Cohnella herbarum: one gene and its partner. Each later gene encodes a partner of the first gene's protein in a complex. Links are inferred from orthologs where the notes say so. Each region holds a gene or a part of one and is shown on either strand. Other genes may lie near its edges. The genes, in order: groL and metK.

Evidence for each region.
Region 2: the proteins of groL (region 1) and metK are in contact, whole or in part, in a cryo-EM structure (PDB 8P4O), measured with the Escherichia coli proteins. The link is inferred for Cohnella herbarum from one-to-one orthologs.

The regions. Positions count from the first base shown.
Region 1 is NZ_CP051680.1:7,472,585-7,489,072, forward strand. The notes cover bases 5,841-8,690. They hold groL (chaperonin GroEL), read left to right. Parts: upstream 5,841-6,376; coding sequence 6,377-8,005; downstream 8,006-8,690. Other genes in these bases: groES (co-chaperone GroES), read left to right, coding at 6,057-6,341; HH215_RS36170 (PIN domain-containing protein), read right to left, coding at 8,282-8,506; HH215_RS31410 (hypothetical protein), read right to left, coding at 8,493-8,690. Also shown: HH215_RS31355 (ABC-F family ATP-binding cassette domain-containing protein), read right to left, coding at 1-326; HH215_RS31360 (5-formyltetrahydrofolate cyclo-ligase), read left to right, coding at 437-1,108; cyclic pyranopterin monophosphate synthase MoaC, read left to right, coding at 1,122-1,613; HH215_RS31370 (MogA/MoaB family molybdenum cofactor biosynthesis protein), read left to right, coding at 1,669-2,157; HH215_RS31375 (molybdopterin-binding protein), read left to right, coding at 2,159-3,211; tatA (twin-arginine translocase TatA/TatE family subunit), read left to right, coding at 3,251-3,481; twin-arginine translocase subunit TatC, read left to right, coding at 3,607-4,383; HH215_RS31390 (methyl-accepting chemotaxis protein), read left to right, coding at 4,545-5,816; more of HH215_RS31410, read right to left, coding at 8,691-8,741; HH215_RS36775 (hypothetical protein), read left to right, coding at 8,926-9,054; HH215_RS31415 (glycerophosphodiester phosphodiesterase), read left to right, coding at 9,186-9,917; HH215_RS31420 (methyl-accepting chemotaxis protein), read right to left, coding at 9,986-11,719; HH215_RS31425 (PH domain-containing protein), read left to right, coding at 11,814-12,002; HH215_RS31430 (PH domain-containing protein), read left to right, coding at 11,995-13,497; HH215_RS31435 (winged helix-turn-helix transcriptional regulator), read right to left, coding at 13,516-13,860; HH215_RS31440 (hypothetical protein), read left to right, coding at 14,090-14,494; HH215_RS31445 (beta-galactosidase), read right to left, coding at 14,662-16,488.
Region 2 is NZ_CP051680.1:4,692,941-4,706,310, forward strand. Bases 10,377-13,370 are described here. They hold metK (methionine adenosyltransferase), read right to left. Parts: upstream 12,478-13,370; coding sequence 11,275-12,477; downstream 10,377-11,274. Other genes in these bases: HH215_RS20080 (SwmB domain-containing protein), read right to left, coding at 10,377-10,926; HH215_RS20090 (alpha/beta-type small acid-soluble spore protein), read right to left, coding at 12,608-12,871; rfbD (dTDP-4-dehydrorhamnose reductase), read right to left, coding at 12,990-13,370. Outside these bases: HH215_RS20050 (hypothetical protein), read right to left, coding at 1-172; HH215_RS20055 (putative endonuclease domain-containing protein), read left to right, coding at 480-1,163; HH215_RS20060 (response regulator), read right to left, coding at 1,601-2,323; HH215_RS20065 (sensor histidine kinase), read right to left, coding at 2,313-3,491; HH215_RS20070 (stalk domain-containing protein), read right to left, coding at 3,636-6,341; HH215_RS20075 (MmcQ/YjbR family DNA-binding protein), read right to left, coding at 6,536-6,889; more of HH215_RS20080, read right to left, coding at 6,886-10,376. UniProt on the Escherichia coli protein: Catalyzes the formation of S-adenosylmethionine (AdoMet) from methionine and ATP.

The DNA of each region.
Region 1 (16,488 bases):
TCCGCGACACGCGCCTCTAAGCCTTGTAATATCCGTTCTTGTTCGAGCAGGGGACCGAACGCGGAATTCATCTCTTCCATGATCGTACGATGGCCTTGAAGTCCGCCGTTCTGAGCAAGGTAGCCGACTTTAAGCTCCCTAGGCTTCGAAACCGCTCCGGTATCGGCGGTCAGTTCTCCGGCCAGGATGCGAAGAAAAGTGGATTTGCCCGCCCCGTTAACGCCGACTAAGCCGATGCGGTCGCGTTCATTGATTTGGAGCGATACCCCGTCCAATACGGGAGTGACGCCGTAATGTTTAGTAATGTTGGATGCTTGTAGCAGCAAGAGGAATCCCTCCGACGATTTCTTTTCGACTCACCTCCCAAGTGTACCGTAAATGCGCAAGAAAAGTCCAAGTCGTTATTCTTTGGCGAAATTAGGCATTCAATGATAAAATGAAAAGAGATTTTCACGGAGTTCAGAAGGTAGGCCTGCAGATTATGGGGGAGAGCGAAGGGATTATCGGCAAGGCCGAATGGCGACGCCGACTGGCGGGCTTAAGAGACGGATTGTCTGCGGACGAGCGGACAAACAGATCCGAGAAGCTTTGCGAACGTGTCCGGCTAGAGGTGCTCGATCCGTTGCGTATTCGGTCGAATCGTCCCTTGAACGTGTGCGCGTACGCGCCTTTTCGGTCGGAGTCTTCGCCGCTGCCGTTGATTAAGAACAGTTGGGAACAGGGTGACCGCATATTCGCGCCAAGAATAATTCCGGGCGGAGAAGGAATGGAGCTACGCGAGGTCGAAGCATTGTCAGACTGGATTCCCGGCAAATGGGGAGTTCCGGAGCCCGACCCGCAAAAAACTTTATTAATAGAAGGAAGGCAGCCTCTGGACGTCGTTCTCGTGCCGGGCATTGCTTTTCACATACAAGGCGGTAGATTGGGCTACGGAGGCGGTTATTACGATCGCTTGTACGCCGATAGGTTGCTTTCGGGAAACGGCGAGACGATATGGCTCGGCTTTTGTTTTGCGGCGCAGGTCGTGACGGAGCTCTTGCCGATCGAGCCCCATGATCTCCGATTATCGGGAGTGGCAACGGAAGAACGGGTCGTATGGTTTAGATAGGGGGAGTATGACAGTGGGGAACGACACGACAGATTTTACGCATTTTAATGATCAAGGACGCGCGAAGATGGTAGATGTCTCCGACAAAGCCGTGACGGCCAGAGTAGCGGTTGCCGAAGGGGCCGTTACGATGGCTCCGGAGACGCTGCAACGAATTCGGGAGCGTTCCGTGGCCAAAGGGGACGTGCTTTCCGTCGCACAGATCGCCGGTATCCAAGCGGCGAAGAAGACATCGGATTGGATACCGATGTGTCATCCGCTACCGTTAACGGGAGTCGATATCCGTTTTTCGGACAACGGTGCAGACACGCTTCGGATTACGGCAGAGGTAAAAACAACGGGCAAAACCGGCGTAGAGATGGAAGCTTTGACCGCCGTGTCGGCTGCTGCCCTTACCGTATACGATATGTGCAAAGCATTACAGAAGGATATGGTTATCGGACCTATACAACTGTTGGTCAAGACGGGCGGCAAGAGCGGGGATTACGCCTTGGCGACCGAGTAACGGAAAGACAAAGACAAAGACAAAGCTCGTACTCATGGGTGCGGAGGGATGAAGAATGCGTTGGAAAGTTGCTTTATTAACGGCTAGCGATAAAGGTTCGCGCGGGGAACGCGAAGATACGAGCGCACAGGTCATTCGGGAATTGGTCGAAGAAGAATTGCACGGGGACATTATCGATTACCGGATCGTACCGGACGATCAGGATGAATTGCGGGCGGCTCTGATCGAGATGGCGGATTATTATCAAGCGGATCTCATATTGACGACTGGCGGCACGGGACTCGCGTTCCGCGACGTCACTCCGGAGGCGACGTTGATGGTCGCGGAACGCATCGTGCCGGGGATTCCGGAAGCGATGCGCGCAGCCGTGACCCAGCGCTCCCGGCAAGGCATGCTGTTTCGGGGCATTTGCGCGATTCGCGGCCGTACCTTGATTCTGAATTTACCGGGGGATCCGAAGGGCGTTCACGAGCATCTGATGGCCGTTATGGATATGCTGCCGGAAGCGCTCGATCAAGTGAAAGGCTTAAGAGGGGAGCATTAAGATGACGATGCCCGGCTTACCCTCGGATCATCGCTCCACCGTCATCGGTTCCTCTTTGCTTAAAGAAGTGATGGTAGAAGACGCTGTAGGGATGGTGCTGGCCCATGACTTGACGCAAATCGTTCCCGGGGAGTTCAAGGGAAGATTATTTCGCAAAGGCCATGTCGTTGTCAGTGAAGACATTCCTAAGCTGAAGGATATCGGTAAAGAGAACCTATACGTGATAGAGCTCGCGCCAACGGATCTTCACGAGGACGATGCGGCTCTCAGAATGGCGGCCGCTTTGGGCGGAGTTAATACGACCATAGGAGAGCCGCACGAGGGCAAGGTGTCGATCAAGTCGGATATCCTCGGGATCGCCGGAATCGCGCGGGAAGTCGTAGACGAGATTAACCGGCTGGGAGAAATCGCTCTCGCTTCCGTGACGAACCATCGCGTCGTATTCCCGGGAGACGGATTGGCGGCGACAAGGGCGATTCCGCTCATCGTACCCGAACATAAGGTTCAAGCCGTCGAATCGATTGCCGGCGATTATCGGAAGAGGCATGGAATTGCCCCGATCAGCGTTCGGCCGTTTCGATTGATGAAGGCGGGGTTGTTAACGACGGGGAGCGAAGTGTTCTCGGGAAGAATCGCGGACAAGTTCGGCCCGGCGGTGAAGGCGAAGCTCGAAGCGCTAGGTTCCGAAGTTGCGGAGCAACGTTTCGCTCCAGACGATCGACATATAATTGTCAACGAAATTCACTATTTCCTGAATCAAGGGTATGATATGATACTCGTAACGGGTGGAATGTCAGTGGATCCCGACGATCGTACTCCGGGAGCCATCGCGGATGCGGGAACGGATATCGTAAGCTACGGCACTCCGATGTTGCCGGGCTCGATGCTGTTGTTCGGCTACATACGCGGAGTACCGATATTCGGCTTGCCGGGTTGCGTGATGCATGACCCCTATACCTCATTTGACGTCTTGTTGCCGAGAATTCTGGCTGGAGATACGGTTGTGAAGGAAGATATCGTCGGAATGGGATACGGAGGGCTTCATCGCTGCTAGAAATCCTGATTTCGCATAACAGAAACGGAGGTTTAACTTATGGGTGGCATCGGTGCATCCGGTATTATTTTGCTTGTATTGATCGCGTTGCTATTATTCGGACCGAATAAATTGCCTGAATTGGGTAAAGCGTTCGGCCGCACGTTGCGCGAGTTCAAGAAGGGCGCTAACGATCTAATGGACGATACTAAGGAACGTCAACCAACTCGCGTGGATGTCTCTTCCGAAGAGACTCAGCAACCGAAAACGGAACGGCGTCTCCCGGAATGAGCGGGATTGGCAATGAATCATTAAGGGGCTGTCCTTCGACGCAGATGAATCATTTGCGAAGGGGACAGCCCTGTTGTCGTACTCGAGGTCAATGATCTGTCAGCACATGGAGGCGAAGCGATATCATGGAGGAAAAACCAAGCCCGTTGAAGCCGGAGGAGTGGATGCCGTTAACGGAGCATTTGGGCGAACTGCGCAAGCGGATCATCTATACTTTGATCGTATTCGTACTCGGATTGGTCGGAGGGTTGTTCGCTTCCCAGCCCGTGTTCGATTATTTAGTGGAGGCCGCCCCGGTGAAAAACCTGGACCTTCACGCGTTCTCGCCGTGGGACGCGATCGGCTTATATATGAAATTCGCGATCGCAATCTCGCTTGTCATCGCCCTTCCGTTCGCGATGTTCCAGCTTTGGTCCTTCGTTCGGCCGGCGCTGGGTCCTAAGGAGCAGAAGTCTACATTGCAATTCGTTCCGTGGGCGTTGATTATGTTTTTGATCGGATTGGCTTTTTCCTATTTCGTCGTCTTTCCGATGGCATTCCTGTTCACGGAAAAAATTACGAATAACTTGGGGCTGGAACAAACTTACGGGGTCACGCAGTATTTCTCGTTTCTTTTCAATATTCTCCTGCCCATTTCTCTGCTGTTCGAATTACCGCTCGTTATCCTCTTTCTCAGTCGGATCGGAATATTGACCCCCGCGATTCTCGTCAAAATGCGCAAGGTCGCTTGGTTCATACTGATCTTTGTCGGAGTCTTGGTTACCCCTCCGGACGTCGTTTCCGATTTGATGGTGGCGGTGCCTCTGATTTTGCTATACGAGTTTAGCGTGATCTTGTCGAGAATCGCATACGGCAAACGTATGAAAACACGGGAAGACGCGGCAATCGGGCAAGAGGATTAAGCGGAGTGCTGCCCCTTTCTCCCTAGGGACTATAGAACGAGCCATATCGCCAAAAAGAACCATAAAGGATCAAATTTCGATATTCCAAATGGAAAAATTATGATACACTGGTCTCAAGTAAGGGCTTACAACGGCCGTTCGAATCCGGGAGGGACTAGTGCATGCGCGATATGACTTTAGGTCGTAAGATTACGTTAGGTTACGTAGGCATGATTGTGTTGCTGGCATTGGCGTTCGTACTACTGTTAACGGGAATGGATTTCGCGGAACATAAGGTTTTATTCATCGAGATGATCGTCATTATCCTGATCATCGCGGGCGCGAGCGGTTTAGGCTTAATGTGGTTGGTACGCAATCTGACCGAATCCATTGGCGGCGTAACCTCCACGCTCAGGAATATCGCTTCTTCCGGAGGAGACTTAACGAGACGCATACATATCCGATCCACCGATGAGATGGGGGATCTTGCAGGCGCGGCTAATCATATGCTCGACGGCTTGCAGAAGATGATGAAGGAGCTGCGCGAAAGCACGGCGGAGTTAGCCGCTTCCGCAATCTTGCTCAAGCAGGGCGCGGACGAGAACGCTCGCGTGAGCAGCGAAGTATCCAAAGCGGTAGAGAAAGTAGCGGCAGGCTCGGAAACCCAGGTTGCGCAATCGCAGGAAATTTCGGCGACGATGCAAGAAACTTTAGACGGTTTGAATCAGGTTGCGTCAACGACAACGGGAGTATCGGATGCGGCGCAATCGACCGTTAGCCGAGCGGAAGCCGGGTCCGAGCTGCTGCAATCGACCTCGGTGGAAATCGCCCAAGTCGGCAAAGCCTTCCGTTCTCTTCAAGAAGTGGTAAGAGGGTTGAACCACAAATCCGAGCAGGTGCGCGAAGTTATCGGCTATATTTCGGAAGTCGCGAACCAGACGAACTTGCTGGCGCTTAACGCGGCTATCGAGGCCGCTCGCGCCGGCGAGCACGGAAGAGGGTTTGCGGTCGTCGCGGGAGAGATTCGCAAACTCGCGGATCAGACTCAGCAATCCGCGGTTCAGATCGGAGACACGATCGGTACGATGTCGAGCGATATCGGACAAGTCGTGACGATGTTCGAACAAAGCTCCGGGCAAGTATTTACGGCGGTTGAAAGCATGGGAAATGCGGAGGAAACTTTCCGCGATATCGTCGGCAAGGTCGGTCAATTGAGCTCTAACATCGTCGATGTCGCCGCCTCGGTCGAGCAAATGTCGGCCGGCAGTACATCCGTCGTTCAATCGATACAAGACATTTCCCGAATTACCGAAGAAACGGCTTCTTTCACGGAGCAAGTATCGGCGATGACGGAGCAGCAATTGTCTTCTACGGAGGAGATGGCGCGTACGGCCGAGAATCTCAGCACGATGGCTTCCAGGCTGAAGGGTCTCGTCGGAAACTTCAAAACTTAATTACGGTTGTTCTCCAAGTAATCTCGATGGGGAATGGGCCAATTCATTCGATGCGAATCCGCTATAAACGCGGATTCGCATTTTTTTGTATAGGTTTTAATGCATTTTAACGCAAAAGGACTTGAAAACCATCTGTAAAAACCGTATCATAGAAAATGGTTATTAGCACTTAACACAATTGAGTGCTAACAGAAGAATGGCTTCAAATAAAACTTAAAATTTAAGAAGGAGGCTATTTACATGATTAAACCTTTGGGTGACCGCGTTCTCGTAGAAGCGAACGCAAAAGAAGAAAAAACGATCAGCGGTATCGTATTGCCGGATAACGCAAAAGAAAAGCCGCAAGAAGGAACGATTATCGCGGTGGGTAGCGGAGCTTTAACTAAAGACGGTGAACGGATCGCGCTTGAGGTAAAAGAAGGCGACCGCGTATTGTTCTCTAAATATGCAGGTACGGAAATCAAATACGAAGGCAAAGAGTATTTGATCATGAAAGAAAGCGATATTCACGCGATCGTAGGCTAATTAATATTAACAGATTCTAAGGAGGGTACTTAACGATGGCTAAAGAAATTAAATTCAGCGAAGACGCTCGTCGCTCGATGCTTCGCGGTGTAGACGCATTGGCGAACGTAGTTAAAGTAACGCTTGGACCTAAAGGTCGTAACGTCGTTCTGGAGAAAAAATTCGGTTCTCCTCTGATCACGAACGATGGCGTAACGATTGCGAAAGAAATCGAGCTGGAAGACGCATTCGAGAACATGGGCGCGCAACTGGTTAAAGAAGTCGCAACCAAAACGAACGACATCGCCGGCGACGGTACGACAACGGCAACGGTTCTTGCTCAAGCGATGATTCGCGAAGGCTTGAAAAACGTAACGGCTGGCGCTAACCCTATGGTTATCCGTAAAGGTATCGATAAAGCGGTTAGAGCGGCAGTTGAAGAATTGCAAAAAATCTCTAAACCGGTTGAAGGTCGTAACGACATCGCTCAAGTAGCTGCAATCTCCGCTGCCGATGATGAAGTAGGTCAACTGATCGCCGATGCGATGGATAAAGTCGGCAAAGACGGAGTTATTACCGTTGAAGAATCCAAAGGCTTCAACACGGATCTTGAAGTCGTTGAAGGTATGCAATTCGATCGCGGCTACATCACTCCGTACATGATTACCGATACGGACAAAATGGAAGCTAATCTGGATAACCCGCTGATCCTGATCACGGACAAGAAAATCTCGAACATTCAAGAGATCTTGCCTGTTCTGGAGAAAGTCGTTCAATCCGGCAAGCAATTGCTGATCATCGCGGAAGACATCGAAGGCGAAGCATTGTCTACGCTCGTCGTTAACCGTCTGCGCGGTACGTTCACTTGCGTCGGCGTTAAAGCTCCTGGCTTCGGCGATCGTCGTAAAGCGATGCTGCAAGATATCGCCGCTCTTACCGGCGGTCAAGTGATCACGGAAGAACTCGGCTTAGAGCTGAAATCGACTACGATCCAACAATTGGGTACGGCACGTCAAGTGCGCGTAAACAAAGAAAACACGATCGTCGTAGACGGTGCTGGAGACAAAGCCGATATCGATGCTCGCGTAAACCAAATCAAAGCGCAAATCGAAGATACGACTTCCGATTTCGACCGCGAGAAATTGCAAGAGCGTCTGGCTAAACTGGCTGGCGGCGTTGCGGTAATCAAAGTCGGCGCAGCTACAGAAACAGAATTGAAAGAGCGCAAACTTCGTATCGAAGATGCTCTGAACGCGACTCGCGCGGCTGTTGAAGAAGGTATCGTTTCCGGTGGCGGTACTGCCCTCGTTAACGTATACGCTGCCGTTGCTGCTGTAAGCGCGGAAGGCGACGAGAAAACAGGCGTTAACATCATCCTTCGCGCTCTCGAAGAGCCGATTCGTACGATCGCTGCTAACGCTGGCCAAGAAGGCTCCGTTATCGTTGAGCGTCTGAAGAAGGAAGCAGTCGGCACAGGTTACAACGCTGCTTCCGGCGAATGGGTTAACATGTTCGAAGCGGGCATCATCGACCCTGTTAAAGTTACTCGTTCCGCGTTGCAGAACGCTGCATCCGTAGCGGCTGTCTTCTTGACAACCGAAGCGGTTATCGCCGACAAGCCGGAACCGAACAAACCGGCAGGCGGCGGAATGCCTGATATGGGCGGAATGGGCGGCATGATGTAAACTGACCTGAGATCCCTTGAGTAGCATAGGGTCTCAAGTTAGAAAACGTCATTTGATTACATGATGAAAAATTAGGCTTCTCACAAGTTCAGATTGAACTTTGTGAGAAGCCTATTTTATTAAGCGTTGTGTAGATCATCAATCATTTGGTTAAGCTTCTTGTCAAAAGTGAAAACAGTATACCCACCTATCTTCGAGTAGGCGAAAAGCAGGGAGTCAACAAAATCGATTTTTATATCACTGTAGACCTTTAAAGCTTCGATCAGGATATTTCTGTCATGCATTGATAGTGTTGCCGTAGGAAAGTAAGTTCCGTAACGAATCAAAGATATGAACTCGCTCCACTTTATATATCTTTTCCAATACATAAACGGCTTCGGCAATAACTTCATTCGGAATAAAAATATAGTGGTCTTCAATCTTTTCTCGGGCTTGTTCTAAGAATTGATCAACATCTTGAAGCAAGTACCGCAAAATTAAATTTGCATCAACGATGTTCATGTTTTTCTTGCACACCCTTTTCCCAGGCATCTTGTTCGTATTGGATTAAATCCAATTTGGAGTACTGTTTCAATGCGCCTCTAGCGGTGGGAGAAGAGGGAACTGAAAGTTTGAATGGAGATGGGTCTCCGATAGGTAATATGATTAATTCAACATCCTGATTCCGAAGGCTTTCAGGGAGATCGACGATATGCTTTAGAGCATCGCTGTTGGTTATTTTTCTGACGAAATTCAAATTAATCACCTTCCTTAGTTAAAGTATAGCCGATTCAGAATTGACTCACAATTACCAATCTTACAGTCGCTCCAGCCTCTGTTGAGAGCTGAATGAGAAAAATGAATAAATGATTAAAAATCCGATTGTCGGTGTAATTAGAATATAGATAAGCTCGAAACTATGAAAAATGGGGTGAATGAAAATGAATAAAATCGCGATTCTGGTTATGTTAATCTCCTTATTGAATCCGCAAGCCGTCGTCACTTCCGTTGATAACGTCATTACGATTACGAAAGATAATGTCGTGACGACTTATGAAGTAAACGAATAGTTTTCGTTTGAAGAGCAGGCTCGAGCAGGAGGGATGACCTCCTGCTTTTTTTGTCTTGACAGCGCCAGCCCGCCGTAGGTATATTCATTTCTATCATCGAATGGATATCATGAGGGAAGGAAGCGGGAGGAATGGCAATCCATCATAAGCCTCTGATCATCGCGCACAGAGGCGCGGCGGGAGAAGCGCCGGAAAACACGCTCGCGGCGTTCCGGCTAGGTATGGAGCAAGGCTGCGACGCGATCGAATTGGATATTCACCTGTCCAAGGACGGGGAGATTATCGTCTGTCACGATGAGACGATCGACCGAACGAGCGACGGGACCGGTGCGATCCGGGAGCTGACCGTAGCGGAAATAAAGCGGGCGGATGCCGGCGGATGGTTTAGCGAGAAGTATGCGGGCGAGCGAATCCCCTTGCTAGAGGAAGTATTCGAACTTGTTCCTTCTAGCATTATGATCAATATAGAGATCAAGAGTTCGTTCGAGCAACGCTTAGAAACGACTTTAGCCCGATTGCTTCGGCGAACGGCAAGGCTTTCGAGCGTTGTCGTGTCGTCTTTCGATTTCAATTGCTTGGCGGTCTTAAAACAAATCGAACCGGAAGCGCGAATCGGTCTCCTATATGAGGATAAGGCAACGCTTGCCGATCCGACAAATCAGCTAACCGTTCCGGTGTATTCCCTCCATCCCTACTTCGGCAAGCTGGACATCGAAGACGCGCGCGAAGCGGTGCGTCAAGGGCTTCGGGTATATCCGTGGACGGTTAATGGAGAGGAACAAATTCGGCTGATGATCGAATACGGCGTCTCGGGCGTCATTACCGATTATCCGGGCAGAATGAAAAAAATATTGGGAAGTTAACGGAAGAAGCGGGCTTAGCGCAATTGCGCTAAGCCCGCTTTTTTTGATGCGTTGACGGAATTTGCAGACTATAGTTTGAAAAACCGGACGGAAGCGTTGAGGTTCTTCACGATATGTTGCAATTGCTCGGATGAGGAAGCAATATTCTCGGCTAGGGCAAGCTGTTCTTCCGTAGCCGCCGAGACGTTCTGCGCCTTGCCGGCGATTTCTCGCGCGGAGGATGAGGATTGCTCCATGCTTGCCGATACTTCTTCCGAGCTTGCCGACATTTGTTGCGTGATCGCCGACGTATCGTGGATTTGTTCGGCGACTTGTTTGATGGATTCCACGATCGTTTCAAAGCCGATGGCCACATTGTCCATGATGGAGTTTCCTTCTTCGAACTGGAAAGCGGTCGTTTTCATATATTCCGAAGCCTGTTCGATCTCGCTTCTCGTATCGGCAATGAGATCGTTGATGCTTTGGGCGGATTCTAGCGAGTGAGTCGCAAGCTTGCGGATTTCCTGGGCGACAACCGCGAAGCCCCGGCCATGTTCTCCGGCTCTGGCGGCCTCAATAGAAGCATTTAGCGACAAAATCCCCGTCTGAGTAGCGAAGTTCGTGATGTTTTCCGTAATTGAGCCGATTTCTGCCGATTTATCGTTCAGGGTGTCTACGCTGCGATTGAGTTCCATGATCGTTCCCAACATTTGCTCCATCTGCATCTTCATCTTTTGTAACAGCTCGCTGCCTTGGTCGGCTTGGAGATTCGTTTGGTAGGAATGATCGGAGATCGCGTTCGTGCTTTCGGCGATTCTCTGAACGCCAAAAGACATTTCGCCGATCGCTTTGGTCGTTTCATCCGCGACATTCGATTGGGTATCGACGAGGGATGTCACCTCTTGAATATTATCCGCGACATGGCCGGCTGCGGAAGAAGATTCCCGTGCGCTTAGCGCCAGCTCCTCGGATGCCGTCTCGACTTGATAGGCGCTATCGGCAATGCTGCCGATCAACTCGCGCATTTTGCCGATCATCCCGTCTACCGACATTAAGATTTGCCCGAGCTCGTCCTTATCGTACTTAGGTTGAGGCTCGTATTTGAGATCGCCCAACGAGACTTGTTTCGTTTTCGACTGAACCAAGGAAACCGTTCTGCTTACTTTGCGAATGAGTATCGCTCCGAATAAGAGCAAGAGAATCCACTCAACAATCAACGTGCCATAGATGAGCATATCGGACTGCTCTTTGTTTGCCGTGATCTTTTTCAATTCGCCCATGGCATAAGTTTCGAGAATTTCGCCGAACTCGTTGATGTTCCCGCGCGCGACTTCGAAGTCTAGCTGCAGCTTCGTTTCGTTCTCTACGGTAAAGGTATTCGACTTAATATATGTATTCGCTTCCTGTGCCCATTCGTTAAAACGAACATCGACCTCTTCCATGATCGCGTCGATCGATTTGTTGCTCGATTCATGTCTTAAGCCGCTCAAACGCTTGTTAGCGAGTATGGTTAACGCCTCGTTAATCCGTTCGTTTGCCTGCTGCACGTTTTCGTTGAAATCATGGATAGATTTGCTCTTTTTCTCTTGCGTTACGTGTGCGGATTGCAATTGCTGGTAAGCGCTGGAGGCTTGATACATATCCCTGTCCGCGTTCAGAACGAGACTCGTAGCCTTGTTGCTAGTCTCGTAAAGCACGTCCGTCAGTTTATCGATGTTCGAGGAGTTAAGTTGGAGAAGGTAGAGCGCTGTAGCAGCAAATAAAACAAGCGGGGTAAGGAGTAAAAAAAGCAGCTTCGTTCTAACGGAAACATTGTTCATCATGTTGGTCTTCTCCCTTTGAGGTCTGATGTTAGCAAGTATACTTACTATATATCGGTATAGCGTCGCGTAAATGTAGTGGATACAGGATATCGTCATTCCGATGGTTAAGGTTCAACATGTCGAACTGACCAGCGGACCGCTTATGCGCAAGAAGGAATTGGCGGATGTCGTTATCGTTACGGCAGCGACTAAGCATTCTATTCATGGGTTGGAAAAGGATCATGCCGAGGCTGTGCAGCGGAGAATAGCCGTATGGGCGAGAGTGAGGGAAGACGATGTCTGAGCCTGTGGTCCGCCGTCAGCATCCCCTCTATTTCCTAGTGATTATCGCGGAATGGCTTAAACCCCTTCTTGTTCCGATTGTTGTATTCGTCGTTATTAATCGCAGGGGAAATCCGGACGAATGGCCGCCGATCGTCTTTTACGGCATTGTTGCCGCTTTTGTAGTGCAATTCGTTGCCGGATATCTTTCGTGGCGCAGGTTTACCTATGTCAGAGACGATCGGCAGTTGCTTGTCCGAAGCGGCGTATTGTTTCGACAGGTCAAGGCGATTCATCGCAATCGCGTGCACTCGATTCAAATTCAACAGCCGTTTATCCAAAGGATGTTAGGAATCTCGCAGGTTGTCGTCGAAACCGCGGGAGGCGGGGGAAAGCCGGAAGTCGTCATTCGAGCGGTATCGCTCGAGGAAGCCGAAGCTATTCAAGCGCTGGCGCGTAGAGACTTAGAGGAGATCCCGGTTGTCGAGGAAGATCAGTCTTCGGCTTCGGAATCGATTGCGCGGACGGCCTCTCGACCGATCGCTATGCTGGCGGCGGACGAAACCGCACCGACGAGCATACAGAGCATACACGTATCTTCGAAGACATTGACCTTAGCCGCGCTTACGACCACCAATATTCAGTTAACGTTGGCCTTTATAGCAGGAATTGCATCGTTCGCGGACGATATTCTAGGAAAATCGGTGTATGAATCCCTTGCCGATACCGCGATGAAGAGTTTGAACGGGCCATTCGCGATTGTGATTTGGTCGGGAGTCGCTTTATTGTTGGCTTGGGTATTGTCTATCGGGCTTTACGTATGGAAATACGCGGGCTTTAAACTTGAACGGAACGGGGATCGAATTACGGTCAGCCATGGCTTGTTAGAGAAACGGCAGCTCACGTTCTCCGTGGCTAAAGTTCAAGCGGTTCTATTCGTCGAAGGGCTATTGCGCAAGCCGTTGGGACGGGGGGAAGTCCGATTGCTGGTCGTGCAATCCGATAAGGAAACGTCGGTTATGCTCCATCCCTACTTAAAAGCCGACGAGCTAGAAGGTTTGTTGGCAAGCCTAATGCCGGATGTTAAGCCGATTGCTCCGACGATCGTTCCGGAAGGCAAAGCTTGGCTTGCTTTTGTCCGGTGGAAGGCGATCGTAACGGGAGTAGCCGCAGCCGGACTTATCTATGGATTCGGTTTCGCGTTGGCTTGGCCGGCGCTATTGCTGCTTCCTCTAGTCGCGTGGTGGGGATACGCGCAATTTCGCAGCGAGGCCGCGGGGACGGACGGAAGCCATTTCGTGCTGAGGCATCGCAGGCTTGCGGTTACGACCGCGTGGATGCGCAGAAAACATATCCAAGCGTTAACGATGCATGCATCGGTTATTCAGCGCCGCAAAGGCCGAAGAGACGTACGAGCGGCCGTGATGGGTGGGTTGAAAGGGACTGTTTTGACCGCGCGCATGCTTCCCGTTGAGGATACGGAGCGAATCGGAAAATGGTTCTCTAGACGATCGTAGAGACCGTCAGCATCGGCATTAGCTCCATCTGGCCGCCCAAAGCTTCATTTCCTTGACGATTTGGTGCAGATCTTCTCCTTTGGGAGTTAACGTATACTCGACGGTTACCGGAACGGTCGGGAATACGGTGCGAGTCAGAACGCCTTTCTCTTCCATGTGCCGCAGCGTGCTCGTAAGCGCGCGAGGACTGACGGAAGCGATGCTGCGTTGAAGCTCTCCGAAACGCCGGGTGCCGCAGAACAACTCCCTTAGTACGAGAAAAGCCCATTTTCCGCCGATGACGTCCAATGTTTTCTCAATGGAGCACTCTATGACTTCGGGTACTTTAGGGATCGTGTAAGATTCCGTGGATGGTGTTGTCATGATAGGAACGCCTCCATATGATCAATAATATATAAAGTATAGCTAAGAGCATTATAGCTTATTATGAATGGAAAAGGATATGTAAAAAGCGGTCGAGCTAGAGGGATACGCCTCCGGTTCGACCGCTTTTCCTATTTGGGAAGGATGATTGCCCTAGTGCATTCGCTTACGAAATTGAAACAAACGCATCTTTATTTTGCTCCGCGAGCAGGTTTCTGGAGAAATAAGGGTGCTGGGCACCGCTATTTCGCTCCGCGAGCAGGCTTCTGGAGAAATAAGGGCGCTGGGCACCGCTATTTCGCTCCGCGAGCAGGTTTCTGGAGAAATAAGGGTGCTGGGCACCGCTATTTCGCTCCGCGAGCAGGCTTCTGGAGAAATAAGGGCGCTGGGCACCGCTATTTCGCTCCGCGAGCAGGTTTCTGGAGAAATAAGGGTGCTGGGCACCGCTATTTCGCTCCGCGAGCAGGCTTCTGGAGAAATAAGGGTGCTGGGCATCGCTATTTCGCTCCGCGAGCAGGCTTCTGGAGAATTAAGGGCGCTGGGCACCACTATTTCGCTCCGTGAGCAGGTTTCTGGAGAAATAAGGGCGCTGGGCACCGCTATTTCGCTCCGCGAGCAAGTTTTGGAGAAATAAGGGTGCTGGGCACCGCTATTTCGCTCCGCGAGCAGGCTTCTGGAGAAATAAGGGTGCTGGGCACCGCTATTTCGCTCGTTCTCCAGCCAGTAAGGAACAGTTACAGTTATCCCTTAAGGATTACTCATCCTTAAATCATTTCGTAAGCGATTGCCCTGAATAATGCCCTAACGTTGGATGACAAGCACGCCGTAGGGAGAAAGTTCCGATAGTTCGGATAATCGATTTCCCGAGAGCAGATCGGTCACCGGCTGCAAGAAGTTCAACTGGACCGGCTCTTGGCTATAATTCAGCAAGAACGCGATGTCGCCGCGAATAGCGAGCTCCACTTGCTTAGGGAGCTCGACCCAGCCTTCGGCAGGCGAAGCGATGCCGATCCGATCGAGGATACCGTGGACGGCTTCCTCGGTGAAGGCGGAGCCGAGATACCAAGCCGTTCCTTGGCCGTACCGGTTACGGGATAAAGCCGCTTGACCGGAATAATACTCGGACGTATACGTGGCCATAATCTCGGCGGTTTCCGACTCTACGCTTAATACTTCGTTAAATATGGCAGTTGAGAGCGGAGAAAGCCCGCTATCGTTCCATTGCGCTCCGGCCGCCGGGTAGTTGGCATTGCACAAGGTAAAGTCCTCGACCGTTATGCCGCACCAATCGGCGGCTAGACCGGGGAACGGAATCATGCGGCATTGGCCCCGTTGATCCTTATAACCGGTTCTGGCACCCATAATCAGCGTGCCGCCGCCTTTCACATAGGCGTCCAGCAACGCGGCTCTCTCGGTCGTCAGGATCGTTGCATGGGCGTATACGAGTGCCTCGTAACGCTGCAGATCCTCCAGCGTAGTAGATTCGCGCATGTAGACGACGTCGACGGGAATATGCCGTTCTTGCAAAGCCTTATGCCAGCTGTCGCGGCTCTTCCAGCGGAGCGGCCTAACCCAAACGTCGAACTCGGAATCCCAGACGTTATCGTAATCTTCCAACAACGCGATGGAAGCTTGAAAGCTTTTGCCGGTAATCAAGCTGCCGATTCTGCCAAGCTCTTCCCCGACCTGCGCGATTTCCCGAACCCTGCGATTGGGACGGTTATGATAGTCGTTGATTCCGTGCCAGTAGATTTCCGTTCCCATCGTGGCCGTTCTCCAGCGGAAGTAAAGCAGCATATCGGCTCCGTGCGCAATCGATTGGTAAGTCCACAGCCGGGCTTGGCCAGGTCTCGGAGCTGGCATTTCCATCTGGTTAACCCAACCTCCGGGACCGGATTGTTGTTCCATTACGCAAAATTGCGGGGAGACGGAGCGGGACTCGCTTAGCGACAAACTCCATTTGCGATCTCGCAAGGACTCCCGATGATCCGGGTCCTCCAGGGAACTGAACTGCGGATAAGAGTCATAGGAGAAGAAATTCAGCAGTTCATCGGTCATCTCGTGATTGTCCAGACGTCCGAATAAACCGTTCGTCGTCACCCAATGGTTAGGCGCGTCTTCGCGAATAATATCCGCTTGCAAGCGCGCGAACGAAATCGCGTTATCGGATATGAATCTTTTCTCGTCCAGCAGTTGATGAGGGTTCGGCGAATTCGACGGCGTCGGTCTCGTGAGGAATACTTGCTCCCAGTCCGTATAAGTTTGGCTCCAAAATACGGTTCCCCAGGCTACGTTAAGCTTATCTAACGTGCCGTATTGCTTCCGAGTCCACTGACGGAACGCGATATGGTCGGCATCGGAGTGGAAATCGTTCGTCTCGCAGTTTAACTCGTTGTCGATCTGCCACCCTACGACCGCGGGATGTTCGGAATAGTGCCGAGCCATCCGCCGCACGATTCTCTCGCAGTAGAAGCGATATACCGGACTGCTATAGTTGTAGTGGCGCCGTTGCCCGTGCCGATAGACGACGCCGTCAGGGCGCGCGTTCAATACTTCGGGATAGCGGTGAGTGAGCCAGGCGGGAGGAGTTGCCGTAGGCGTCCCCATTATGATTTTTAATCCGTGGCG
Region 2 (13,370 bases), 2.8 Mb from region 1 along the record:
GTCTCGAAAATTGTTGCAAAGCCCTAATATACCATTCGATCTGCATTTGGTGGTTGCCCGCTACGAGCACATAGTGGCGTCGTTCTTCGCCCGAACTCCGCCTGATTAGCCAGTGAACGAGTGCCACAGCCGCTGCGTAAAAGCCGATAATCCACAATAATCCGGGAATCATCGCGGCCACCTCCTTTAATCTGAAGGTGAGCGACGCAAACGAAGAATATCGCCGTATTCCGTCGTTTCGTCTACTCGTTCAACAATATATGCCTTAGACGGGAAGGGAGTTCCGAACTCATGAATTGTTGAGCCACTCTGCATATCTATCGTAGTCCGCGAAATGCGATTGACATTTTTATCCACGTTAACTACAATAAGCATAATTTCAAATCCGTATCTATTATGGTCGTGAAGCACACGCCACTTTCTCGTTCAGCTCTAGTTGAACGGGTGAGTGGCTATTTTATTTTAGGGAGGCAATACGGATGGATTTCGAAACTGCTTACACGCATTTCTTAGAGAGACACAAGAAAGCTAGGCGCGGAGAAAGCTTGAGAAGGCTAGTTGAAGGGCATGGGCATGGTGAGAAGTTGTTGCTCGAAAATGTATGGTGGCCTGCGTTCCAGAACTTTGACAACTTATATCCAGAACATGAAGTCAGCGATTTTAAGGATGGCATTCGATTCTTGGATTACGCATTCTTGTTAGATCATGTCATGCTTGATATTGAATTTAATGGGTTTAATTCTCATGCCAAAGACATTAGTCGTACGAAGTTCTCGGACAACCTCATGCGACAGAATCATCTCATCCTTGATGGTTGGAAAGTCCTTCGCTTTTCCTTTGATGATGTTGTTGAACGACCTCGCATGTGCCAGCAGATACTGCAACAGTTCATGGGCCGCTGGGTTTATGGTAAAAATACAGATCAAATCGTTAGGCTATCAGCAGAGGAAAGGGATATTCTAAGACTCGGATTACGCCGCTCCAGCAAACTGGTCGTTTCAGAAGTGTGTACGCATCTCCATATTGGCGACAAAAAAGCTCGCAAACTGCTGCATGGTCTCCTTGATCAGAACCTGCTTCTTCCACCAACCAACATACAACCCCAACAAATCAAATTTTACCGCGTGAGTCCATCTGTAAGTCTCGATTTATTAGGCATTTGATTTGTGACACGGTCAATTTGAACGTCTGGGATCAGTTTCTTCTTCCCTTACTGTCTGACACGGCCTTTTTGACCGTTACAACCTTCTTTTTTGCTGTAAATCAGTGAAAATGCTTGCTGATACGGCCTTTTTGACCGTCTCAATATACTAATTTTAGTTTTTCCTCGTTGTTACGGTCATATTGACCGTAACAAGCAAGAATACACTTCCCCGCAGTAAGTTGAGGGGTACTCTCTTAACTTCGTGTTAGTTCTTCGCAGCAAGCTGCAGGGAATATGACCCGAAGCGATTTAGTTGGTTGGAGAAGCGAGTCTACGGGGTGGCGGAGTGTTTGGTGCGAGGTGGCAAAACGCAAAAATTCGCGGCACCAGGTCGGTTGAAAGACCAGTTGCCGCGAACGGTGTGAAGTTCGATTATGTAGGGGTTTCGCTGCCAGCTTAAAGAGTAACCCAGCCGTATTTGATCGAGTTGATAACCGCTTGCGTACGATCGTCCACTTCCATTTTCTGCAAAATGCTGCTGACGTGGTTTTTGACCGTTTTCTCGCTGATGAAGAGATTTTCTCCGATGGTCTTGTTGCTCTTGCCTTCGGCCATCAAGCGAAGCACCTCCGCTTCGCGGCGAGTAAGCGGGTTGTTGCCGCGCGGGATGAATTTCGTAACCGTCTCCCGGCTGGCCGCAGCTCCGGACGTCGCGCCGATCTCGTCGAGATAGGTCATCCGGCGAAGCTGATTGATCAATTTGCCCGTTACCTTTGGATGTATGTATGCATGTCCCTCCGCCACCGTGCGGATGGCATTGATGAGCGATTCCGCTTCCATGTCCTTGAGCAGATAACCCGTCGCGCCCTTGCGAAGAGTTTCGAACACATAGCTCTCGTCATCGTGGATAGAGAGGATGATCACCTTGATCTCCGGAAAAATATCGCGAAGCCTCTCGGTCGCCACTACGCCGTTCTCCGTCGGCATGTTGATGTCGAGCAGGACAACGTCCGGCTTTTCTTTGTTGCAGAACTCGAGTACCTGGATTCCGTCACCGCATTCTCCGATGACCTCCAAATCGTTCTCCATGTTTAGTATTCGCTTAAGCCCTTCCCGAAAAAGCTGATGATCATCGGCAAGGAGTACTTTAATCTTACGTACAGCCGTTTTATTCTCCATGTGCGATTAACTCCTTTCCTGACTCCGCTTTAATGGGGACGTTGATCCTGATTTGGGTGCCCTGCCCTATTTTAGAATCGAAATCGATTTTCCCTTGAAGTAACTCTACGCGTTCTTTCATTCCGATCAAACCGAAATTAGCGTGAGATTTCGCTCTGGCTTCTATCTGATCCATACTAAAACCAACACCGTTGTCTTCTATCAGTAACTGTATCGTATTTTCGAGAAAAATCATTTCGAGCGACACGAATGTCGGCTGAGCGTGCTTCAAAGCGTTATTGAACCCTTCTTGCACAAGCCTGAACATCGCGGCTTCCATGGCGCTAGGCAGTCGCTTCTCTTTACCCGATGTATCGAAAACCGCCCTGATCCTCGTCTTCTCCTCGAAATCCTGGACGAATTTCCGGAGAGTAGGCACTAGTCCCAAGTCATCCAAAGCCATCGGTCGAAGGTTGAAAATGATTTTACGGATTTCTTCCAAACCGATGCGGATTTGAGATTTCAGATCGATGAGTTCGCTGCGAACGACCTCAAGGTCTTTCGTATCGAGCAATCTCTCCGCGATTTCCGTTCGCAGCACCAGATTGGCCAGAGATTGCGCCGGACCGTCATGAATTTCCCTAGCGATCCGTTTACGCTCGTCTTCCTGAGCCAATATGATCTTGAGTCCGATCATTTGCCGATTTTTCGCCGATTCTAAAATGCGGGTCACTTGAGTCAGATCGCCGGATAAGTAGTCAAGCACGACGCTCATCTGCAAATTAATTGTATCCGCTCTTTCGATGGAAAGCTCTACGTTTTTCGCGCGTTGCTGCAACTCGTCCCGACGGGCTTTCAGGTAGTTTTCTTTCTCCCTGTACACCATCAGATCCAGTTGCAACTGGGTTGCCTTCTCGTAAGCGGATTTAATATCCTGCTCGGAGAACCTTACGAAATCCCGACTCACTTCCGTGAGCCGGATTCGCGCAAGACGATAGTCCCGCTCCAGTCGGTCTACCTTATCTATCGTTTCCGAGGTATCTCTTAATACGGTTTCCAGCTCTTGGTTTAGGGTAAGAAGTTCTCGTCGGGCGACCTCGCAAATTTCAAAAACTTGAACTTTGCTATCTTCCATAACGGAGATCGCATTCTGGATCACGCGATCTATTTGGTCCACATGTAAATCCATAATACGACTCCCCTAATCAAAGTTCGCCCGATTGAAAATCCTGCAAGATTAGCCAGGCAAGGCCTCTCGGCACTTGCTAGCATTGTTTACATCATATCATATTTCTTAGTTTCATCGTGAACGGTTTAGGAGTTTCGGGTAAAATTAGTGAATTGTAATGGTTTTCGTTTTGCTCTCCCAATCTACCTTCTGGCCTAATTGTTCCGAAATCACGCGCACCGGAACGTAGACGCTGCCTTTAATGACCATAGGGGCAACCGTGATCGGTTGACGAACTCCGTTAACCGTCATATTGTCGCTTCCCACCCACAATTCCAACATTTTATCTCCACGCAGCACCGTTACTCTTTTCGCCTTATTGTTCCAGACGACCTGCGCCCCGAGACTATCCGCGACGAACCGTAGCGGCAAGTAGTTGGTATTGGTCCCCTTCTGCACGAAAGGAGCTCCCGGCAACATCGTTTTCTTGCCATCGACCGTAGCTTGTTTCTTCCCGACCGTCATCACGATCGTAGGTTGAGCAACCGCGATCTGATCCGGAGGATACTGCAAGGACAGATTGTCGAACGCAAGCTGCCCTTGCATAGCCCGCTCGTCCTGGTCCTCTTCCTTGTTCACGATATACAACTTGGTCAGTTTGGAGGTGCCTTTAAGACCGGCAGCAGCCAAGTCGACGCGGAAGTTCTTCCATCCCGCCCAATCGATCTGATCCGCGATCGTAGCGTATACGGTCTTGCCGTTAACGTCCGTAAACTCCGCTCTTAACCAGTGCATGCTTTGGTCGCCGAGCACATCCAGGGAAAGCGAGCTTGGCGTGCCTTCGATCGTAATTCCTTTGCCGTTATTGAGGACGGCGTTGGCGAATCTCTTGCCAAATCCGACCGTGAAGTCATAATCCATCGCCAGTACTTTGGAAGTTTCGCGTCCCGGAATTCCCGTCATGATCGACGCGGCTCCGACAGTCTCGATTGGCGTAGCGCTGAATCCGACGTTGTAGGAAACGTTCTCGAAATCTTCCAACGCCCTCTCCGTACCCGGCGCTAACACGGCAACCGCACCGAATCCGTCATACCTGGCTATCGCATATCCGGCTGCAATGTTGTTCTGAACTTTATTGACGGTTATTTTGCCGTCGCTTGAAGTCGCGGTGAAACCGCGGAATTCCCATGACACCGAGGATGCAGGAACGTTAAGCTGTCTGCCGTCCGTCAACTGCGCCTTAACTTGCATGCTAATGACAGCACCGGGCTTAAGTACCGCCGTGTTCGGCTCGACCAGCAGCTTCGACACTTGGGCTTCTCCGATGACTTCGATCGGAATCGAATCCGAAGCGTTGCCGCCCGCGTTCACTTGCAGCATTGCCGAACCCGGCTTCGATGCCGTGAACGTACCGCCAACGAACGCTCCCAATTGTTTATCCAGGCTCCATGTCGGCTGCAGGCCGTTCGGATCTATCGGATTGTAATAGGAATCGTAAGCTTTCAGAGAGTAGGTCGCTTGCTGGCCCATGAATAACGTACGGGCACCGCTGGCCACGATCCCTTTCAGCGTTCCTTGAGGAGCCGTCGTATACACGCCGATTCCGTTCGTCACCTGTCGCTGCGTCGTTCCATAAAACGTTGGGTGGGTTAACTGGGTCTGGAACTCTCCTAACGGTCGGGACACCATCGTCGTCGATCCGCCGCCGTCCATGTTGACCGCTTTCCATACGCCGAGCTCTACTAACATTTGCTGTAATTCTTTAAGAGTAACGCCTTCGCGCCCGCCGTTTTCTTCGACGGTTAACAGATAGGCGGTTGTGCCATCCTTTGAATATCCGACTGCCGTACGCGCCCGATCCGCGCTTCCGCTCACTCCGCTGATATCTCTAGTGAAAGGTACCGCAGCTCCGTTATTCAGCAGCAGGGTATGACCGCTGACCATCATCTGGAAGCTGGCCGGGTCGTAGGATTTACCGTCGGCGGATTGGAGCGAGCTTGTCGTATTGATTCGGTCTCCGACGATCAGACTCGTCTTGATGAAGTTTGCCGCCGTTCCATGGCCTCGCAAAATATATCCATTGGCTGGAATCGCCGTCTGAATGGCTCCTGATACTGAAATCTCGGTCACGATACCATCCACCACAAGCGCCTCGGTTGGAGTCGCCGCGCTGTTCGCCGGACGCTCTGAGGCCGTCCAAGCGTTCGTGTACATGTACAAAGCATTAACATGGCTATAAGCTTTGTCTGGTTCTGTCCGGTAAGCGGACTTATTGAGGCCCGCGAGCGGGAAAGTCGTTACGCCGTCGGCAGCCGTAACCGTGCCCGTAAACACAAAGTTGTCGATGATCGGCTGACGATCCTTCGTCACTCCGAATGCGTACATTCCTTGCAGCTTCTCCGTACTTACGAGAAGTTGTCCGGATGTAATCTGCGCTCCCATCGGCACGCCTTCGGTACCGCTAGCCGTACGGAATACGTCTCCGTTAATACCGGCAATCGCTCCCGTCTCCTTCGTCATCGCTCCAATCGATTGCCTCGACGTTACGCTGCCTTTCTGGCCGCCCATCGCGTTAAGCTGAACATACGGATTCTGGAGATCGACTTGCAGTACGTGAAGCATTTCGGTTGCTTTAGTCTTGTCGGACGGCACCCATGCGTAAGAAATTTGGCGAACTCCCGAAGTTACGATGGTTTCGCTTTGCTGAACTAGCTTGTAAGTAACAGCAGCTTGTGAGGCAGTAGAGGCGGCATGCGCGGTAGGAATGGCACCCGTGTTGAACGGTCCGGTAAAAATCAATACCCCTGCGAGAAATGGCAAAATGAGGCGGTTTCGTTTATGTCGAGCTTGTGTAGGTTGTAATTGCAGCATGTAATTCTGTTCTCCCGTAAGTCTATTAGAATTTGGCAGAAGTACGTAGACTCCTAGATTGCCCTACTCTATTAGACTCTTTAAGAGGCGAAAAGTTACACCGTTGAGAGGAAGTCGGCAAAAATAATAGTTTGGACAAATTTGCTACGAACATAAAAAAGGCGGCGAAGTTCGCCGCCTTACCTATTTAAGCCTTACTTAAGCTCTAATCGTTCCCGCTTACTCAGCTTGCTCCAAGCAAGCTGATAAGACTGCTCTAACATCGCAAGCACCTCGTCATCAGGCACCTTGCGATCAAGAACAACCGTGTTCCAATGTTTCTTGTTCATATGATAACCCGGAAGAACGGACCCGGAATATTGCTGCCGAAGTAGCCATGCTTCCTCCGGATCCGCCTTGAGGTTGACGCTCTCATACTCTCCAGTCTTGCCTAGTAAAGCAAACATCTTGCTTCCTACGAACAGAACCGGCAAGTCTGGATCGAAGGGGTGACGTAGACTTGTACCTACCCACTCTAAACCGTGTTCTACTAGTCTACTATGGTTCATAAGAAATCCACATATTCCAAGAATCGTTTAATCATAATCGCCGCTTCCGCACGAGTTGCGTTACTTTGCGGGTTAATGGTCTTCGTCGTCGAACCTTTGATGAAACCTGCTGTTACGCTTGTCGCCATCCCGTCTTTAGCCCAACTACTTACTTTGGCTTTGTCCTTGAACTCATTAAGCGCGGAACTGTTAGGAGTCGTCTGCACTTCGGCGTATTTCATAGCCCGTACGAGAATCGTTGCCATCTCTTCCCGGGTAATCGGCGCATTCGGTTTAAATCTCCCTGATGTATCACCTTCAACAATCCCAGCATCGCTAACAGCTCCGATATATGACGCCGTTTTGAATGTCGTTCCCACGTCTTTAAACTTTGCCGCCGAGGCTGTTGCTCCGTTTAGCCCTAATCCTCTTGCAATATACTCGGCGAACTCAGACCGCGTAATCTCTCTCCCCGGGGAGAACGTAGTCAGTGTCGGTCCACGAACAATAAATTTAGAACCTAATATCGCTACATCATCTCTTGCCCAATGCTTCGTCATATCCGTGAAAACAGCGTTATTCCGAATTACCGCATAGGTGCTATTTCCTTTACGCTTAAAGTTGACATTTACCCCGCCTGTTGCATTCTGGATATTGGTAGGCACATAAGTCACATCCCCAGAATCGTTGTCGATCCGAACGACGGAGATGTCGCCGTTCCCTGTACCTCCTGTAGACGAGAGAACGAACGTTCTTGTGACATACGTCTCATAACCGTCAATCTCCCTTTCCCTGCCTCCTGCTAACATACTTGCAGAGAAATTCGCTGGCGTAGCAAGCAATTGTGCTCCCCTACCCGCAAGTGAAGAAGCGAGCGGAGTGTTCTGAACCTTCTCGATATTCAGTAAAATATAAGCTGTGGACACATCTCCACCTGTTGATTGTAATTGTTTATTGTAGTTAATAGCTTTCAAAGGAATCGTGAACTGGACATCTCCGTAATCCAATCGAAACGAAGCATTCGATGCTTTAGAAGTCGCATCCATGATGGCCCTCAAAGGAATACCTACAAGCGCTCCAGCTTCCGTCGTTGGAACTTTGAAAGTAATCATGGGCACTGTTATGCCGCTACCTTGTTTAATAGCATCAAAAGAAGCTAACAGTTTGTCCCCGTTGATCATATATCTATTAGCCGTTCGACCTGAAGGCGTTGCCGCCGAAACGGCCGTCGAGACTTTATCAACGATAAACCGCACTCCTCCCGCGCCGTCGGATTCCAGATATTCCGGCAAATTACCCGGAAGAGGAGTTCCACTGCCCCCGTTATTCGTTACGGTTAAATCAGTAAATGCGACCACGGATTGACTAAGGGAGTCTTTCAGAGGGACTCCGGAGACATTATAGGATAGAGTTACTCGCTGTCCTACTCTAACAGCCGTAGATAATGTTAGTATGACCTGGGTACCCGAGACTGACACAGCTGTAACTGGAACGGCGACTCCATCAAACTTCGCCCCATATTGCGTGATATACGGAATCGATGTCGCGCTTAAGGTCGATGAATAGGTCAGCGCGATTTGATTGTTCGTAGCATTTAACGTCGATAGTTGGGCAACAGCGCTTGACCCCGTTGTGAAGCTAAATCCTACTATAGCCGGCGCTGCATTACTCGAAAGATCAATAATCGCAGGTGAAGTAGGGTAATAGTACAATAACAACGGAATATTGGCTGCGACGCTAGACGACAAGGTCAGTTCTATCGTGTTATTAATTACGGCAACATTTGTGATTGTCGGCAAAGCCGTGTTCGTACCGCTCGCGACAATAGAGAAACTATTTTTGGGCGGAACACTTGTCGTGTTTAAGCCCTCATTGTAGTTCAAAACGATCTTGTTACCGTTTAGAGTGGCAGAAGATAACGTCGGAGGAGCATTGTCATGAACATTCCGCACATAGAAGTCTGTAAATGCCGGCACCAAGTTTCCGCTTTGATCTCTAAGGGGATTTGCGCCTGGCGTATACGTTATGGATACCGGCATCGGACTTGTAGAATTCGAACTGAATGTCAAGTTCAAGGTCGTGCCGTAAACCACGGCAGATTTAATTCCGATCGTACTGCCATTCTGCTTCACAGTGAATTGGCTCTGAGCACCAGTAGGTAGCAACGGTATCGAGCGATTAAACGTTAATGTCAATGTATCCCCATAAATTGTACCGCTCACCGGCTTAGGTAACGTTGAATCCGTCATATTTGTTACAATTCGATTACTGAACGATTCAGCTGCGACTCCACTTATGTTTTGCAACCGTCTTCCAGGAATGTTGGCATCTTGAAAGTAAGAAACCTTTACCGTCTGTCCAATGAGAACATTGTATTGTAACGATATTCGGACCTCACTATTGTAGATGGTTACACCCGTTACGGGAGTTACGACATCATTGACCGTTACATAAAAATTACTAGCAGCTGGAACCTTATTAGAATCAAGGTTCTCATTGTAGGTTAGCACAATGTTAGCCCCGTCGATTGATGAACTATTAATTACCGGCATACTATTCGTTCCTGTTTGAAACGTCCATTGCAGCGGATTGGAGATCCCGGCGAATTTATTACCTGTCGTATCTTGAATAGTATTCTCCGGAACAGATATGGAATACTGTGTCGAGTTACTGAGAGTTCCGCTTCCTGTAAGGCTAAATAATACTTTGTTATTCGCTGAATCGAGAGTCATCGTTAACTCTCTCCTACTTGATGGACTGTTTTGCGGAAAAATATATGCCTTGGCTGTTCCCAACAAAGCACCAAGCGGTTCATTAAACGTCAAGCTCAGAACGGTAGTCGAAATACTTACATTCGTAGAAGACACCATAGGCGCATAGGCTGAAATCGCAGGAGGGATAGTATCGACTAACGCCTTAAACTTCCAGGAAACTCCTTCAAAATAATTACCGCTCGCATCACGATAAACATCCGGTCCGATCGTAACCGTATAATTAGTGTTATTAACTAGATCCGGGCAAGAAGCCCCTTTAAGATTCGCATTAATTTTACTGCCGTCAACCGGATCCACAGTTAAATTTGCCGGGATTGTACAAACCAAGCTCCCGTTAGCCGCGTTAGTGATAACTAGACTTTTGTTCTCGTTCGCGAACACTCTCTCGTCGAATTGCATGGACAAATAGGCGAGCTTCAAGTCCCCCACAGTTCCGTTATTAACCGGCGCATAAGATACTGCCTTCGGTTTTATCGTATCTAATGCAGGTTTAGTCTTAAAAGACCACAAACCAGCACTGAAGCCAGCATATGCACCACCATTTACCTTGTCTCTCAGTACTCCTGAGTCTATAAGAATATGATAGATCGTATTATAGTCCAGTCCGCTTATTGGAACGTTGACCGTAAGTCCTGTAATATACTCCGGTTTAATTTCACTCGTATAGACCGTGACATTATCAGACGCTCTCTTCACCTGAATATACCCTGAGCCTGCACTGACCTCCCGATTAAAAGACATGGATAGATTAGCCTGGTTGACTGGATCAACGGTTTGGGAGGCTATGGCTGGAAATAAATACGTAACAAGCAGATCTTCGACCTGAAACGTCCATTGTTTCGTAATGCCGTCGATTCCCACGAAAGCTTTGGTCGGGGTTCCGTAGCTTATTACTGCAGTAGAAGGTACCGTAACCTGATAAGTTCCAGCTGGCAACGGGTTCCGCGGTTTGATAATAATCGATGTACTAACCGTATCAAGCTGCACGACAGAAGTATCTGTTATAGCATAGGATTCACTAAAAGCCGTACCTCCCACATTGGTCAACACAATATTGCCCGTTCCAAGAATAATTGCCTCATTAAACGTAAGCTTTAAGATCGTATTGGGAACCACAGATGTTGCCCCTTTGATTGGAAAGAACCCCGAAGGTTCGAAACTTGTTTCTCCCGCCAAAGCATGAACTTCCGATTTAACCGGTGCTGCAGTTGCAACCGTAATAGATAGTGACTGCACGATTAAACTAATGAATAAGAGAAGCGATAGAGTACGTTTAAGCTGCAAAAGAAATAACCTCCCGAAGACACAGTAGTACTTTATATTTCGGCGAGTTAGGCATAGAAATTAAGGGACTTGCCGACTAAACTAAGGGATTATTTTCAATTCGTCAATAAAAAGACTCTTGCGTTAGGTTACTCCCAGCCGCAAGAGCCTTCTCTATCCTTCGGTTAAGGCGTTAGCGTTAACCAAACGGATTGTCCGTACCAAGCGAACAAACGGTATTCCCCTGGAACAAGATCGCTTGTATCCACTACATGAACCGTATCGAGATCACTATCACATGCGCGGGGTTCAAAATACGCAAAAAAGACCTGAACCCACTTCGGTTCAGGTCTAAAATAAAAGCTAATTTTATACTAAGGCGCCCTGCTTCAATGCTTCAACACGGTCTAGACGCTCCCAAGGAAGGTCAACGTCCGTGCGGCCGAAGTGGCCGTAAGCAGCTGTCTGACGGTAGATCGGACGACGTAGATCCAACATCTTGATGATGCCCGCAGGACGTAGGTCAAAGTTGTTCACGATCAATTCAACCAACTTCTCCTCTTCGATCTTGCCAGTACCGTATGTGTCTACGTTGATGGAAACCGGGCTTGCTACGCCGATCGCGTATGCGAGCTGGATCTCGCATTTGTCAGCCAGGCCAGCAGCAACGATGTTCTTAGCCACGTAACGAGCCGCATAAGCCGCCGAACGGTCAACCTTTGTAGGATCCTTACCGGAGAACGCACCGCCGCCATGGCGAGCGTATCCGCCGTACGTATCCACGATGATCTTACGACCGGTTAATCCTGCATCCCCTTGAGGTCCGCCGATAACGAAACGCCCTGTCGGGTTGATGAAGAATTTGGTATCGGCATCCAACCATTCAGAAGGAACTTCCGGATAGATCACATTCTCGCGAATGTCGCTCTGAATTTGTTCTAGAGTAATATCCTCGGAATGCTGCGTCGATACGACGATAGCATCTACGCGAACGGGTTTACCGTCTTCATATTGTACCGTAACTTGCGTTTTTCCATCCGGACGCAGGTAAGGCAGCTTGCCGTTCTTGCGAACTTCGGACAGACGACGGGACAAACGGTGCGCCAGCGCGATCGGAAGCGGCATCAACTCAGGAGTCTCGTTCGTTGCAAAACCGAACATCAAACCTTGGTCTCCTGCGCCGATATCTTCATTTTCTTGCTGGATGTCTTTACCGTCACGGGTTTCCAAAGCTGCATTTACGCCTTGCGCGATATCTGCGGATTGTTCGTTCAGGGATGTCAGAACGGCGCAAGTACTGGAATCGAATCCATACTTGGCGCGGGTATAACCGATTTCTTTAATCGTGCGACGCGCGATGGCGGAAATATCTATAAAATCGGCTTTGCTGCTGATTTCACCAATAACAAGCACAAGTCCTGTAGCTACGGAAACTTCGCAAGCTACGCGAGCATAAGGGTCCACTTCCAAGAACGCATCCAATACCGCGTCCGAGATTTGATCGCATATTTTATCCGGATGGCCTTCGGTGACCGATTCGGATGTGAAGAGATGCCGTCCTTTAATCGACAAAGTCTCCAACCCCCACATATAAAAATCAACCTTTTCCAATTGGAAAAGGCTGTTAAGAGAAACCTTCGATTAATAATGATACCGGATTTGTCGAGGGGTGTCAATGCGCGTCAGCCCAGAAAAACCATTGCTAAATGATCGTTTGTTGCGCTTGTTGAATCAGGCGTTTCGTAATTCCGCCGCCGAGGGATCCCGCTTCCCTAGAAGTCAGGTTACCTAAATATTGTTGTCCATATCCAGCTGATCCGATGCTACCGAGCTCACCGGAAAATTCCGAATCCACGTCACCGGTCGATGCAGCGATGGGCACGCCAAGTTCCGACGCAATCTCGTACTTCATCTGCTTTAACGCATTCGCGCATTCCGGTACAACCAACTTGTTGCTTCTCGCCATAATGATAAGCCTCCTTGAATGTTGATGAACTTAGTATGTGTCGGGTCACCGCAATCAAGGCGTATTACATTATGGGTGTTGGGGGAAAATCAGGAGGATGCTACTGAAACAGCGACTTTCATGATAAAAAATGACGTAAAGCCTCCTTCCAGTGACGAAGCGGTTTGAATCCCGCTTCGATCAAGGAGTTTGGGCTTAGCACGGAATAAGCGGGTCTTGGAGCAGGACGGGGAAATTGTAACGTTGAACAAGGTCTCACAGTTATTCCCTCTATTCCGGCTTCCTTAAAAATCGTCTGCGCGAATTCAAACCATGTACAGACCCCCTCATTAGATACGTGATAGGTTCCATATTGATCGGATCGTACGAGTTCCGCAAGGAGGACAGCTAGATCATAGGTATACGTCGGAGCCCCGAATTGATCGTTCACTACGGAAATCTCCTGGCGTTCATTAGCTAGTCGGAGCATGGTCTTTACGAAATTATTGCCGTATTTTCC